DNA from 4 places in the Cellvibrio sp. ATLC23 genome. Region 1 is predicted to be linked to each of the others. Evidence: predicted binding sites of a transcription regulator. Region 1 holds the regulator's gene; each other region holds the start of a gene.
What was found. Region 1 encodes sigma-54, which starts transcription at its own class of promoters, with help from an activator protein. Its sites were predicted from a motif close to TGGCACANNNNTTGCNNT; they were not measured.

Region 1 (3,856 bases):
CCAGCAGCAGCCCGAAAAAGATCAAGGTGTCGTCACCGCCGCAGCCAAACAAATTACTTACACCCCCAGTAACGAGCATCTGCTATTAATCGAAGATGCATCAGTTGAGCAAAACGGTGCAGTGATGAGCGGCCCCCATATTGATTACGATTTAGTGAAAGAAGTGATGAAAGCAGCTGGCAATACCAGCGCATCCGGCACCGGCCAGCGAATCGAAATTGTGATTCCGCCGAAGACGAACAACACCGACCCAAGTGCTCCCACCTCATCATCCAACGCTGCGCAATAATACCTATGCCTACTCTGCACGCACGCCATCTGGCTAAAAGCTACAAAAAACGCAAAGTCGTTATCGACGTATCCATCACCGTTGAAAGCGGCCGCATTGTTGGTTTACTCGGCCCCAATGGCGCGGGTAAAACCACCTGTTTTTATATGATTGCCGGGCTGGTAGCTGCCGATAACGGCACAGTGTTGATTGACGACCGCGACCTTACCCAGCTCCCAATTCACGGGCGCGCGCGCGCAGGTATTGGCTATTTGCCGCAAGAGGCATCGATTTTCCGCAAGCTGAGCGTTGCCGATAACATCATGGCGATTCTGGAGACACGCAAGGATTTAGATAGCTTTCAACGTCAGGCAAAGCTCGAGTCGCTGCTGAGCGAGTTCCATATCACCCACATCCGTGACAGCTTGGGCATGGCACTTTCGGGCGGTGAACGCCGCCGGGTAGAAATCGCCCGCGCGCTGGCCACCGACCCTAAATTCATTCTGCTCGATGAACCCTTTGCCGGTGTTGACCCCATCTCTGTCAACGACATCAAAGAAATTGTGCGCCACCTTAAAGATCGCGGCATCGGCGTGTTAATTACCGACCACAACGTGCGCGAGACGCTGGATATCTGCGAGACCGCTTATATTGTCAGCGAAGGCCACATTATTGCCGAAGGTGATGCAGACACTGTGCTCAGCAATACTAAAGTGCGCGAGGTCTATCTGGGTGAGCATTTCCGCTTGTAAGCGAGTCAAATCCCTGCGCTAAGAGTGTTACCAACTGCCTTAATGGCACCACCATAAGCAACACACAAAAAACTTGACAAGTAACAATCTTTATCCATTAGGCATAAAGCTTGCTTAACTGTATTGCTTGCGCGCCAAACCCTGACTAAACTCCCCTTATCCGATGTTTTCCATCCGCGTTATAAGGGTTTGTCGTTCACATAATGAAGCAATCTCTCCAGCTCAAACTCGGTCAACAGCTGACCATGACCCCACAATTGCAACAGGCTATTCGCCTTTTGCAACTATCGACCTTAGATCTGCAACAAGAAATCCAGGAAGCGCTCGAATCCAACCCAATGCTGGAAATGGAAGAAGCCTTCGATTCGTCAAACTCAACCAATGAGTATGAAGGTAGCGAGCAGGACAAAGCAGATTACACCCGCCAATTGGAAATCGCCGCGGAAGCGGGCGCTGATCACGGCAGCGACTTTACCGCAAGCGAAAACTTTTCCTCTACTGGCGATAATTACAGCGAGACCAGTAACACCAGCGATGGCGATAGCGATGTCTATGGCGAAGGCGAAAGCTTTAGCGCAGACAGCGGCGATTGGAGCGACTCCATTCCCAGCGATTTGCCAGTAGATACCAGTTGGGATGATGTGTACCAATCCTCCTCTAGCGGCAGCTCCAGCAATTACGACAACGAAGACGGTGATTTCGAGAGCCGCCGCGCAGTGACAGATTCGCTCTACGACCACCTGATGTGGCAATTGAATCTGACGCCTATGTCGGACCGCGACCGTGTACTGGCCATGGCAATTATCGATGCAGTGGAGCCCAGCGGCATGCTGTCCATCAGTATCGAAGAAATTTTTGAAGGTATGCGCGGCGATTTTGAAGAGCTGGAACTGGATGAAGTCCAAGCCGTTCAACACCGTTTACAGCAGTTTGATCCCTGCGGCGTGTGCAGCCAAAATCTATCTGAATGCCTGCTGGTACAGTTGCAACAATTTGACCCCAAAACACCGTTTTTGGAAGCGGCAAAGTTAATTACCAAACAATACTTGCCAGTGCTCGGCAGCCGCGATTATCGCCAGCTAATGCGCCGTACCAAATTAAAAGAAGCAGAGTTAAGCCAAGCGGTAGCCTTAATTCAAAGTTTAAATCCGCGGCCGGGCGATATGATTGCCAATGGCGATACCGAATACGTTGTTCCCGATGTATTTGTCGACAAACGCGATGGTCGCTGGATAGTTGAACTCAACCCGGACATAGCGCCGCGCTTGCGCATCAATTCCGATTACGCCTCCATGGTGAAACGCGCCGACTCCAGCACCGACAACACATTTTTAAAAGATAATCTGCAAGAAGCGCGCTGGTTCTTAAAAAGTTTGCAAAGCCGCAATGAAACCCTGCTGAAAGTGGCGAGCTGTATCGTAGAAAAACAGCGCGGCTTTTTAGATTACGGCCCCGAGGCAATGAAGCCATTGGTGCTGCACGATATAGCCGAAATTGTGGAGATGCACGAATCGACTATTTCGCGAGTCACTACGCAAAAATACATGCACACACCGCAGGGTATTTTTGAATTGAAATATTTTTTCTCCAGTCACGTCAGCACCGACAGCGGCGGAGAGTGTTCATCGACTGCAATTCGCGCCATCATCAAAAAATTGGTCAGTGCTGAAAACCCGAAAAAACCATTGAGCGACAGTAAAATTACCGACCTGCTCGGCGAGCAAGGCATTCAAGTGGCGCGACGTACGATTGCCAAATATCGTGAGTCGCTCAACATTCCGCCATCGAATGAGCGCAAAACGATTTAGCAATTAATGCTCAAAATAACTAGATTAACAGTGTGAGTCTAATGTAGGTTGTATTGTGAGGCTGCTCTAGTAACAGCCGTTTTGTTTCCAGCGAGAGGAAGTACTTATGCAATTAAATATCAGCGGTCACCACGTAGAAGTAACTGATTCAATGAGAGAGTATGTCTCCAGTAAATTGGAGCGACTGAGCCTGCACAACGACCGCATCACCAGTGTTAATGTCATCCTCTCGGTAGATAAACTGATTCAAAAAGCAGAAGCCACTATTCATGTAAGCGGTAAAGATTTATTTGCCGATGCCACCCATGAAGACCTGTATACCGCTATTGATGCACTATCCGACAAGCTTGATCGTCAATTGATTAAACACAAAGAGAAAATGCGCAGTCATCGCTGAGTGCATGGCAGCCAGCCATCGTTAATTTGAACCTATGCCGCCATTGCTAGTATGCGATGTCGGCATCACTTGTTGAGAGATGCACAGCATCACCTTGTTATGCAAATTCAATCCCTGATTAGCCCCGGCCGCACACTTTGTGGCGTTGAAGGTGGCAGTAAAAAACGTGCACTGGAGTTGCTCGCCAACACCATCGCACAAGATATTCCCGATATCGATGCCGATGAATTATTTCGCCGCCTGATTGGCCGCGAGCGTCTGGGTTCTACCGGCATAGGCCACGGCATTGCGATTCCCCACTGCCGGGTTGAGCATTGCAGCGGCACCGTAGGTGCGCTGATCACTCTGGCTGCGCCAATCGACTTCGATGCCATAGACTCGCAGCCAGTCGATATTTTATTCGCCATGCTGGTGCCGGAAGATGCCCATAGCGAACATTTACAAACCCTCGCCGCGCTTGCTGGTGCATTAAATAACGCTGAATACCGCCAGCGTTTGCGGGCGGCCAAGAGCAACGAAGCGCTTTATCAAGCAGCGCTAATCACTTAAGCAGGATTTTGTTATGCATCTGGTGATCGTCAGCGGCCTGTCAGGGTCGGGTAAAAGTACAGCGCTTCACGTTTTGGAAGAC
Region 2 (3,856 bases), on a different contig from region 1:
TAGATATTCCGGTCGTAGCTGAAAAGCGCAGCCCTTGAAATTTATTCAGTAAATATTGTTGCTCGCCTTCGAATAATTTGTATTCAAAGGTTTGCGTCTCTTCATCGAGTAAAATTAAAGCAGTGCCATCGGCGCCTAATAGGGTGCGCACGGCCGCCGCCGCTTTCTTAAAAAAAATTTGAAAATCCGGTTCGAGCGTTAAGGCATCCATGGTGGCCAACAGTGATGGCACTGCTGTGTGTATCAGTAAAGAATTATTCATGGAGGCGTGCTCACAAATACATCAATAACACCTTGTTAAGGCATGGAGTCAGAGATTTGCAATTAGCTTGCCAGCCACCTTGGCTTGAGCACTTTTTTACAAAAGGAGGGGGTTTGGTTGATTGATATGACAAAAGCACAAAAAACACACGAGCAACAACGCTCGTGTGTTATCGCGCTCACCAAAACAAGGCATCAAGGTTATCGGGTGGCATTAAATTAGTGCGGAGGTAACTCGGCGGTGAAGATGACGGATATTACTTTTTAATTTGTAACTGCCCAACAAAATTGCAAGGTCTATGGCGACTGTCTAATTGCTCTTTGATGATTTTTTCCCAAGCCGTCGTGCAGGCGCCGGTTGAACCGGGCAGGCAAAAAATTAAGGTGCGATTGGAAAACCCTGCGGTCGCGCGGGATTGAATTGTCGATGTGCCTATTTCTTCATATGAAACCTGGCGAAATAATTCCCCAAATCCCACCACGGTTTTATCAAACAAAGGCGTAACGGCTTCCACGGTAGAGTCACGCCCCGCAAAACCGGTGCCTCCAGTAATTAACACAACTTGCGCTTGTGAATCGACAATCCAGTTGGAAAGCACTGCGCGGATTTGGTAGATGTCATCGATTACTAAGTTTCGGTCGTGAAGCCTATGGCCAGCGGCGATTAATAAATCCTGCAATTTTTGACCGGAAGTATCGGTCTCCATGTTGCGTGTATCGGACACGGTGAGCACACAAATATTTAAGGGTTCAAATTCTTTTGTTGCGGACATAAAACCTCCAGTAAAAATTAACCCCCTCCCAGCCTCCCCCTTGCCGGGGGGGAGGAACTATTACTCCCTCCCTTTATGAAGGGGAGGGCTGGGGAGGGGTTCAAGACGGTTAACCACCTGTCATATTCATAAACCGCACAATTTGCGGTTCATCATCTAAATCAAACGTATGTTTTTCTGGTTTGTGCTGCATGGCATTGATAATGCGGGTGCGCACTTCAGCCTGCGGATTTTCACTTTCACGTAAAGCTGCGCGCAGATCCACGCTATTTTCCTGACCTAAACACAATAATAATTTTCCGGTAGCGGTGACGCGCACGCGGTTGCAGCTGCTGCAAAAATTATTGGAGTGGGGCGAGATAAAACCAATCTGTGAATCATAACCGCTTGTTTGCCAGTAGCGCGCGGGCCCGGCGTTGTCTTGTTTGGCAGCAACCGGCTGTAGTGAATGATGTTGGCTGATGCGTGCGCGCAGCTCAGCGCTACTGACAAATTCTGCGGCGCGGCCATGTTCATCGATTCGGCCCAGTGGCATCTCTTCGATAAAACTGATATCCAATCCCTCATCCAGTGCAAATTGCACCAGTGCGGGCACTTCATCGGCATTGTAGTGTTTAAGTGCAACACAATTGAGTTTGATACGTTTAAAACCTGCTGCTTGTGCAGCCTTAATGCCCGCCAGCACCTGCTTGATATCGCCCACGCGGGTGAGTTGGCGGAAGCGTTCGGGATTGAGGCTATCGAGGCTGATATTAATGCGGTCTACTCCCGCATCTTTTATTGCCTGTGCGTGCTGGGGCAGATGGGTGCCGTTGGTGGTCAGGCACAGTTCGGCCAAGCCGGGCAATTGCCCTAATCGCGCTAGCAGAGCAACAATACCGCGCCGGATTAAGGGTTCGCCACCGGTGATGCGCAGCTTGGTTACACCCAGCGCAACAAAGGCTTCGCCAAGTGTTGCCAGTTCTTCAATACTCAACACTTCGGCGCGCGGCAGAAAAGTCATTTCCTCCGCCATGCAATAAACGCAGCGCAGGTCGCAGCGGTCAGTCACTGACAGGCGCACGTAATTGATGGTTCGGCCAAAGTTATCGATTAATTGCATATATAAAGAAGCTGATTCCAGAAAGATGAGGCACTCTAGCTATGCTATCCAATTCACTCAAGCCAATTCACACTCAGGTCAATGAAATCAGAATGGCTCCATTGTGGTTTGCAATCGGTTAGCCAGCTTTTTCCGCGTACGGGAGGTTCTTGGTAAAAGGCATGTTCCAAAATAGGGATTTTTAAAATTCTACACCTTTAACTGCCCCTTCTTCAGGTTTTTATGCAATCGCACCTAACCTAAATAGCCAGATACTCACCTAAAATCTGGCTGAAATTTATAAAATGTTTTCTTGTGGTGCGTGTTGCACCATCACAATGTTTTTATATGGTGCATTTTCGAAAAAAGTAAAAGCCTTATTTTGCTGCGCATTGGTGCGACTTTGCACCATTTAAATTCATTTCGGCTCGTTATGAATCGGAGGGCTAAACAGTCTACTGTAATTGTTGTGTTTGTTTGAAAATATAAACTAATGAAATATAAGGAAAAATATTTTTTTTTGGCGTTTTTTTCGATCTGGCATTGCGCTTGCAACTGCACACCTGTAACCCAATAGCAGGTGTATGCCATGACCCAGTTTTTCAAAGCCAGCATAGAAACTCTTCCTTCTGCCATGCTGAAGCAGCGCAGTGACGCCAATGAACGCGCTAAAAAATCCCGCGTAGGCAAGGTCTGGTTGGTGGGTGCAGGTCCTGGCGATGCTGAATTGTTAACGGTGAAAGCACTGCGTGCAATCAATACCGCCGATATTATTTTTTACGATTATTTAGTCAGCGCTGATATTCGCGCACTCTTCCCTAAAAATATTCCCGCGCACTATGTTGGCAAAGCAAAAAACCAGCACAGCATCGCGCAAGAAGATCTCAATCAATTATTGGTTAAGCAAGCGCAGCTCGGTTTGACCGTGTGCCGTATTAAAGGTGGCGATCCTTTTGTGTTTGGTCGCGGCGGCGAAGAACTATTGGAGCTGCGTAGCGCTGGCATCGAAGCAGAAGTGATTCCGGGTATTACCTCTGCCTCTGGCTGCAGCACCTATGCCGACATCCCCTTAACTCATCGCGGTTTGTCGCAAGGCTGTACTTTTGTTACCGGTCATGCAGAAAAAAGTTTGGATGTAAATTGGAATGCGCTGGCGCAATTGAATCACACGTTGGTGTTTTATATGGGGTTGACTCGCGCTGATGAAATTGCAGAAAAATTATTGGCCGGTGGCTTGGCTGCCGATACGCCGGTAGCGATTATTGAAAACGGTTGCCGTAAAGATCAGCGCGATATTATTTCGACTTTGAAAGAATTTCCTGTAGCAGTGTTGCGCGAAAAAGTGCAATCACCGGCGTTAATTATTGTCGGCGAAGTGGTGCGCATGAAAGAAAAATTGCACGCACAGGTGCAATTGCATGTATCTGAAGAGCAATACCTGTTGGCTTGATTGATAGCCCTTTTAAAAATTAGTTAATACAAAAATTTCACGACCGTGAGGCAGATATGAAGAAGCGCATTGTAGTAGTTGGCAACGGCATGGTAGGCCACAAATTTATCGATAATCTGGTGAATCATGCAGATGCTGATCAATATCAGGTAATCACTTTTTCTGAGGAGCCGCGCCTCGCTTATGACCGCGTTCAGCTCTCCAAATATTTTTCCGGTTCTACCGCTGAGGATTTAATGCTCACCAGCGAAGATTACTACACCGAAAAATCTGTTGAATTTATCCTGAAAG
Region 3 (3,856 bases), on a different contig from region 1:
CTTTTCATCAAAGGCACCAACGACATTCGCAAGCTCACTATAAGCGGGAAAACGTTCAATCATGCGCTCACGATTTGCGCGTAGATATTTTTTTGCAAGATCAGAAAATGCCATAGTCCCCGGTGCTGGTAACACCGGTTCAACTAATGAGGCGAGTACAGCATCTTTAATTTTTTTACTTTGATCGCTTAAATGCGCAGCAATTTGCTGCGCATAATCATCCAACTGCTCCAATAAAATCGGAGCGAAATTCACTACCGCCTTAGCAGCTGGCTGCGCTTCGATGTGCGCAGCCATATCAACGTAGTCTTTAATAGCGTGAAGATAAGTCCAAGGAAAATAATACTCTCCCGTCATAATGTCGCGATAGTCAGGCTGATGCATATGCCAGAGAAAAACGACCTTCGTTTTGCCATTATTAACCATTGATTTCATCCTGTCCTAACATGTCGGGGGTTACTAGCACTACACCTTTCGGAGACACGTGGAAACGTTTTTTATCCTCTTCCAAATCATAACCAATGATGGTGCCCTCGGGGATCTTACAGCGCCGATCAATCAGTGCCTTGCGAATTTTGCAGCGGCGCCCTACTTCAACGGTCGGGAACAAAACTGAGTCTTCAATTTCGCAATAGGAGTGTACGCGCACACGCGGGAACAGTAATGAATGCTTAATAGCAGAGCCGGAAATAATACAGCCGCCCGCGATTAATGAATCAACCGCATAACCGCGACGGCCATCATCATTAAAAACAAATTTTGCTGGCGCAACTTGTTCTTGATAAGTCCAAATTGGCCATTCGGCATCGTATAAATCCAATTCAGGGGTGATTCCGGTCAATTCAAGATTAGCCTCCCAAAGTGAGTCGACTGTGCCGACATCGCGCCAATAAGCATCGCCACCGGAGACTGGATCGCGAAAAGGAAACGCCGTAACACGATGAGATTTAATCATTGAAGGGATAATATCTTTGCCAAAATCGTGCGAAGAGTTGGGGTTATCGCGATCCTTTAATAACTCGCGGAACAACACTTTGGTGCTAAACACATAAATGCCCATGGACGCCAGTGCTTTATCGGGCTTGCCTGGCATAGGCTCTGGATTCGCAGGTTTTTCTGTAAATTTTACAATTTTATAATCCTTATCCATGTCCATCACACCAAAAGCATGTGCAATTTCCAAGGGCACCTCAATACATCCAACGGTAATATCTGCACCGCGCTCAACATGCGCCGCAATCATGGTGCCGTAGTCCATTTTATATACATGATCACCAGCAAGAATTAAGACATACTCAGGATTATGGCGGCGAATGATATCAATATTCTGTAAAACTGCATCCGCGGTACCCGCATACCAAGACTCACTCAACCGTTGTTGCGCAGGCAGCAATTCAACGAACTCGCCCAACTCGCCCCCCAGAAAACCCCAGCCGCGCTGTACATGCCTATCTAAAGAGTGCGACTTGTATTGCGTCAATACGCTGATGCGACGAATACCAGAATTAACACAATTAGAGAGTGGAAAATCGATGATCCGAAATTTACCACCAAAATGCACAGCAGGCTTTGCGCGCCAATCAGTTAGTTGATGTAGCCGAGAGCCTCGCCCACCGGCAAGAATAATGGCTAATGTTTCTCTTGTAAGACGGCTAACAAAACGCCCAGATGTTGGTTTACTCATTACTACGTATTCCTTATAGCGATTGTGTCTGAATGATGAATTTTCTGTGAATGCTATGCTTAGATAAGAGCAATATCAGTGCCAATAAATTAATTGAGATCTAACTCGATGCATGCGAGCATTTTTTTGTTCATTGATAATACTATTTATGCTCGTTTTAAATGCAAAACAAAGTGTAGCCTCAAGTTTGGCATTGAACCTGCAAATATTTTTAATTGAAAAGTTTTTTTGTAAAAAAATGGTGCAACAAAAATAACAGATACTCGTTAAGCTAGTAGAGCTTAGCGATATTACGTTTTTATGTAGCCCAAAAGTGTGCATGAACAAAAAAGTGAAAATTCACGCGCCAAAATAATCATTTAGGAATCGATTGAATGTTAACTGTGAAACAGGACAGCCCCTTATCTCACGAGATGTTGCGCATCATAACTGCAACCCATCACGATCCTTTCGAAGTACTTGGGCGCCACTCGCTTGGCGCTCAAGCGACAGCCACGGCCGATACGCTAGTGCGGGCATATCTTCCTGGCGCGCGCACAGCAGCTCTCTTGACCAATGCAGAACAGCTATCTCTAAATCGGGTAGAGGGCACTGATTTTTTTGAATGGTATGGGCTGGGAAAAATTCTTCCAATGCATTACCAACTGCAATGGACTGATCGCCACAATCAAACGCGGACCGAATTCGACCCTTATTCTTTTGCACCACAATTGGGCGATATCGATATACACCTGTTCGCGGAAGGTCAACATTGGAACATCTACCAACACTTGGGGGCGCACCCTCGCACAGTTAACGGTATTGATGGTGTGTTATTTGCCACTTGGGCACCCAATGCTGAACGCATTAGTGTTGTGGGTGACTTTAATGATTGGGATGGACGCCACCACCCTTTGCGCGTCCGTGGCGGCAGCGGATTGTGGGAGGTATTTATCCCCGGCATTAATGCTGGGGCCTTATACAAATTTGAAATTCGTAATCGCGCGACCGGCGCAGTATTCCTTAAATCAGACCCCTATGGTCAGGCGTTTGAATTGCGTCCGTTGACCGGGTCGATTGTCAAAGCCCCATCGGATTATGAATGGCAGGACAGCGACTGGATAAGTAAACGTGCAGAATGGGATTGGCAATCATCACCACTATCGGTTTACGAAATGCATCTCGGCTCTTGGCGGCGCGGCTGGGAGGGTGAATTTATGAATTATCGCGAGCTCGCGCACCAGCTCGTCGATTACGTAAAACCTCTTGGATTTACTCATATCGAAATTATGCCCGTCAGCGAACACCCCCTTGATGACTCATGGGGTTATCAAACGACCGGTTACTATGCCCCGACAAGCCGTTTTGGCACACCAGACGATTTCCGCTATTTTGTAGATTACCTCCATCGCCACAATATTGGGATTATCCTCGATTGGGTTCCCGCACACTTTCCCAAAGACGCACACGCCCTCGCGCGTTTTGATGGCTCTGCACTCTATGAACATGAAGATCCGCGTCTGGGTGAGCATCGCGACTGGGGCACCTTGATATACAACTATGGCCGCAATGAAGTACGCAATTTTTTGTTGGCTAACGCACTCTTTTGGTTAAAGGAATATCACCTCGATGGTCTACGTGTTGATGCGGTTGCCTCCATGTTGCACTTGGATTATTCGCGTGAACCGGGCGAATGGATACCCAATATTCATGGTGGCAATGAAAATCTTGAAGCTATGACGTTTTTGCAAAAACTCAACGAGGTTTGCCACGGGCAACATCCCGGCGCTTTGGTAATTGCAGAAGAGTCAACTGCCTGGCCGCAAGTCACTCGCCCAACCTGGGTCGGCGGCTTGGGGTTTTCAATGAAGTGGAATATGGGCTGGATGCACGACACCCTCGACTACATTAGCAAAGACCCAATCCATCGCCAGTATCATCACAACCAATTAACCTTTGGCATGATGTACGCCTTTACCGAAAATTTTATGCTGCCGTTTTCGCACGATGAGGTGGTACACGGCAAAGGCAGTATGATTAATAAAATGCCCGGTGACGATTGGCAAAAATTCGCCAACTTGCGCTTACTCTATACTTATCTATTTACCTACCCCGGCACTAAATTATTATTTATGGGGAGTGAATTCGCTCAGTGGAGTGAATGGGCACAAGCCCGCACACTCGATTGGAACT
Region 4 (3,856 bases), on a different contig from region 1:
GATGCAATTGCCGCCGATCAAATCTTTACCTGTTTGATGGGCGATAACGTGGAACCACGCCGCGAATTTATCGAGACTAATGCACTTGCAGTAGCTAACCTTGATATTTAAAAACTATTAATTTATATATTTTGATAGATTTTTAAATCTATAAATAAAAGGCCGAATTCAAGTGAGTTCGGCCTTTTATATTGAGAAATGAAATAAAAAATGCCGTTAAATTTCTAAATATTCAAATTTGACTGGTCTATACTCAGGTCGTAGTGACTAGTTCGGATGAGATTAACTGCGTAGCGAGATGACTTTCATGATCACTGAAAAAAAAGCCCCCAAAGTATTATTAACTCAAATTGAAGATGCACTTGAAGAGCGTCAGCGCCAAGATCGGCGTCAATACCATGAAGGAATTCCTCAGGATGTGCCTCATGAACGGCGCAAAAATGATCGCCGCGAGCGCAAGGCGAGTAGGTGAAACTCGATAATAAAGGGGCTAACAAGCCCCTTTATTTTGACCTTTGTCTAAGCCCCATTTTTTTAAGCGCGAGGCTAGGGTCGTGGGTTTTATACCTAGCATAGCTGCAGCTCCTTCTGCGCCATAAATCTTTCCTCCTGCATTGCGGAGCGCTTCTAAGGTGGCTTGATACTGAAGGTGCTTAACCTTTTTCTCTGTAAGGCATTCGCCGTCGTGTGCTGGTTGTTTCGCGGTGAAAGCAGGTGTCAAGGGCATGTCGTCCAACACTAATTTATCCCCTGGGCTGAGAATAACTTGCCGTTCGATGCGGTTTTCCAGTTCGCGGATATTGCCCGGCCAAGGGTATTCCTGCAGGCGCTGAATTTGCGCTAGAGAAACTTTTAATTCCGGTTTATGAAAGCGTTGGCAAGTCGCCTTTAAAAAATGCGCTACCAGCAGTGGGATATCCTCCAAGCGTTCGCGCAACGGAGCTGAGCGAATAGGGAATACATTCAAACGAAAATACAGATCCTCGCGGAACAAGCCTTGATCAACCAGATTTTTTAAATTGCGATTGGTAGCGGCAATAACCCGCACGTCCACTTTGCGGGTGATAGATTCACCGACCCGTTCAAATTCTCCATCTTGCAAAACACGCAATAATTTTCCCTGCAATGCGATAGGTAATTCTCCGATTTCATCCAAAAATAAAGTGCCACCATCTGCAACTTCAAAGCGTCCAAGACGCGCGTTAACCGCGCCGGAAAATGCGCCGCGTACATGGCCAAAAAATTCGCTTTCAAACAATTCCGGTGGAATAGCCGCGCAGTTAACCCGAATTAACGGGCGTTGATTGCGTTCGCTGGCGCGATGAATAGCCCGCGCAATTAATTCCTTACCCGTGCCGGATTCGCCGTTAATTAATACGGTTGCGATTGTCGGTGCAACCAACTTAATCTGGTGATCGATCTGCTGCACTACAGCACTGTTACCGACAATATGATGGGAATTAAAGCCCTCACTGATTTCTTGTTGTAAATAGGCATTTTCCAATTCGAGTTTATGAGTCAATTGTTTAACTTGCTCTAAAGCTTCGCGCAATTCTTCCATCGTGGAATGCAATTTTGCTTCTGCACTTTTTCGTTCAGAAACATCACGAAAAATAACCACGGCACCCATAAGTTTTTCCTGATCGTAAACCGGTGTGCTGGTGTATTCGACCGGTACTGCGTGACCGTCGCAGCACCAGAAGACTTCATCGTCTACGCGTCGCACAGTGCCGTCGCGAAACGCGGCAAAAATCGGACAGTCCTGCACACAATAATCCGAACCATCGGTGTGGCTGTGGTGAATTGCCAGATGAATATTTTTGCCGAGTAATTCATTGGCCTTCCATCCTAAAATTCGCTCAGCGGCTGGGTTTACAAAGGTTGCACGACCTTCTGCATCTACCCCATAAATACCTTCACCGGCCGCATTTAATAAAAGTTGATTTTGCTGAGCAAATTCCTGAAAAGCCTGACTGATGGCAGAAATCTTAGTGTGTTGATGATCGGCACGGCACGGTGATGTAATTATTTGGTCCACGCAAATTTCCTCAATGAATTACCCATACCTGTTACAACGAAAAATCGTGCCAAGCTCAACGAAATTTCGTTGATCACGAAATTTCGTGCTGGGGTAACCTGATGAAGAAAATAAAAAAATGAATGAAATCAGCACATTGTAATTTTTTGCAGTCTTGGCACAAGGATCGCAATAGCGGTCTTGCACTACAAAAATTAACAACACATTTTTCAGACCATTACACAGCTGCGCTATTTGCTGGTGCTCTGTGCCTAAAAAGGGGGCGTTATGCGCAATAAAAGTTTGAGTGATGCCTACGATAGTGAAGTGTCTTTAACCCACACCAAAGGTTGCTCGTGTGAATCCTGTCAATTGGCAGCGAACCCGCAAGCCTATTCCCAAGCGCTGGAAAATCAGGCGGAAAGAAATTCCGACTTATCCGTTGATCAGTATGCAAAAACCTCGACCTTTTCTTCTGCCGATGAATTAATGGATCGCGCGATTGAAAATACTATTGTGCGCGCGCTCTTTAATCAGGATGACAACAGTCGTCGTCGATTTATTCGCGCGATTGGCGGCGGTACACTCGCCGCAGCTTTGTCATCCGTATTACCGCTGGGCGCTATTAAAGCCGCAGCAAAAGAACAGGGTGGTCCGCTAGAAAAGAAAAAGCTCAATGTCGGCTTTGTACCTATCACTTGCGCTACGCCAATCATCATGGCGCACCCCATGGGCTTTTACGCAAAACACGGGCTTGAAGTGGATGTCATTAAAACTGCTGGCTGGGCAGTTGCGCGCGATAAATCCCTCGCCGATGAATATGATGCATCGCATATGCTCACGCCCATGCCGCTGGCGATGAGTTTGGGTGTCGGCTCAACCGCCAAACCCTTCATCATGCCGGCGGTGGAAAATATTAATGGTCAAGCGATTGTGTTGCATGTGGATCACAAAGATAAACGCGACCCCAAGCAGTGGAAAGGATTTAAATTTGGTGTGCCGTTTGAATTTTCCATGCATAACTTTTTATTGCGCTACTACCTCGCTGAACACGGTATAGATCCTGATAAAGATGTGCAGATCCGCGTAGTACCGCCGCCGGAAATGGTGGCCAATTTGCGCGCGGGTAATCTCGATGGTTATCTCTCACCCGATCCTTTTAATCAGCGCGCAGTCTGGGAAAAAGTCGGTTTTATTCACATGCTCACTAAAGATATTTGGGACGGTCACCCCTGTTGCGCATTTGCCTGCAGCAAAGAATTTGCACTGACTAATCCGAATACCTACGGTGCTTTATTAAAATCCATTGTTGAAGCAACGCACTTTTCATCAGCGGCAGAAAATCGCAAAGATATTGCAGCAGCAATTGCGCCAGCCAACTATCTCAATCAACCCGTGCAAGTCATTGAACAAGTATTACTAGGCCGTTATGCCGATGGTTTGGGCGCAGTAAAAAATGATCCCGCGCGAATTGATTTTGATCCTTTTCCTTGGCATTCCATGGCGGTATGGATTCTCACGCAAATGAAACGCTGGGGTTACATCAAAGGGGATATGGATTATCAAGGCATTGCGCGTGAAGTGTATCTCGCTGCCGATTGTGAAAAAGTGATGAAAGAGTTGGGCTATGCGGTGCCGACCAGCACCAACAAAAACTATTTCATTATGGGTAAGGAGTTTGATGTAACCAAACCAGAAGAATATATCAACAGCTTTGCCATTCGGAGAAGTTAACCATGCGTTCTCTGGATATTCGCGCGTGGGTTTTATCGCTAAGTTTTTTAGTGATTGTTTTAGGTACCTGGGAATTTGCAGTACAGGTACCTGAAGCAACTGAAG

Region 2: cobA (uroporphyrinogen-III C-methyltransferase) is a predicted target of sigma-54. The motif match lies at 2,654-2,671, and genes of this name have one in related genera.
Region 3: glgC (glucose-1-phosphate adenylyltransferase) is a predicted target of sigma-54. The motif match lies at 1,751-1,768, and genes of this name have one in related genera.
Region 4: AC2CG4_RS15585 (CmpA/NrtA family ABC transporter substrate-binding protein) is a predicted target of sigma-54. The motif match lies at 2,194-2,211, and genes of this name have one in related genera.

What each region holds. Positions count from the first base shown of each region.
Region 1 covers NZ_JBXUOS010000006.1:205,209-209,064, forward strand. The annotation lists gene lptA (lipopolysaccharide transport periplasmic protein LptA) at 1-289, shown strand, start outside; gene lptB (LPS export ABC transporter ATP-binding protein) at 295-1,020, shown strand; gene AC2CG4_RS11860 (RNA polymerase factor sigma-54) at 1,224-2,828, shown strand; gene hpf (ribosome hibernation-promoting factor, HPF/YfiA family) at 2,935-3,225, shown strand; gene ptsN (PTS IIA-like nitrogen regulatory protein PtsN) at 3,325-3,774, shown strand; gene rapZ (RNase adapter RapZ) at 3,788-3,856, shown strand, end outside.
Region 2 covers NZ_JBXUOS010000007.1:212,895-216,750, reverse strand. The annotation lists gene AC2CG4_RS13190 (putative bifunctional diguanylate cyclase/phosphodiesterase) at 1-262, opposite strand, end outside; gene moaB (molybdenum cofactor biosynthesis protein B) at 519-1,034, opposite strand; gene moaA (GTP 3',8-cyclase MoaA) at 1,144-2,136, opposite strand; gene cobA (uroporphyrinogen-III C-methyltransferase) at 2,750-3,565, shown strand; gene nirB (nitrite reductase large subunit NirB) at 3,622-3,856, shown strand, end outside.
Region 3 covers NZ_JBXUOS010000004.1:123,813-127,668, reverse strand. The annotation lists gene AC2CG4_RS08295 (glycoside hydrolase family 57 protein) at 1-426, opposite strand, end outside; gene glgC (glucose-1-phosphate adenylyltransferase) at 419-1,684, opposite strand; gene glgB (1,4-alpha-glucan branching protein GlgB) at 2,059-3,856, shown strand, end outside.
Region 4 covers NZ_JBXUOS010000010.1:100,863-104,718, forward strand. The annotation lists gene gyrB (DNA topoisomerase (ATP-hydrolyzing) subunit B) at 1-111, shown strand, start outside; gene AC2CG4_RS15575 (hypothetical protein) at 308-472, shown strand; gene AC2CG4_RS15580 (sigma-54 interaction domain-containing protein) at 491-2,038, opposite strand; gene AC2CG4_RS15585 (CmpA/NrtA family ABC transporter substrate-binding protein) at 2,306-3,751, shown strand; gene ntrB (nitrate ABC transporter permease) at 3,754-3,856, shown strand, end outside.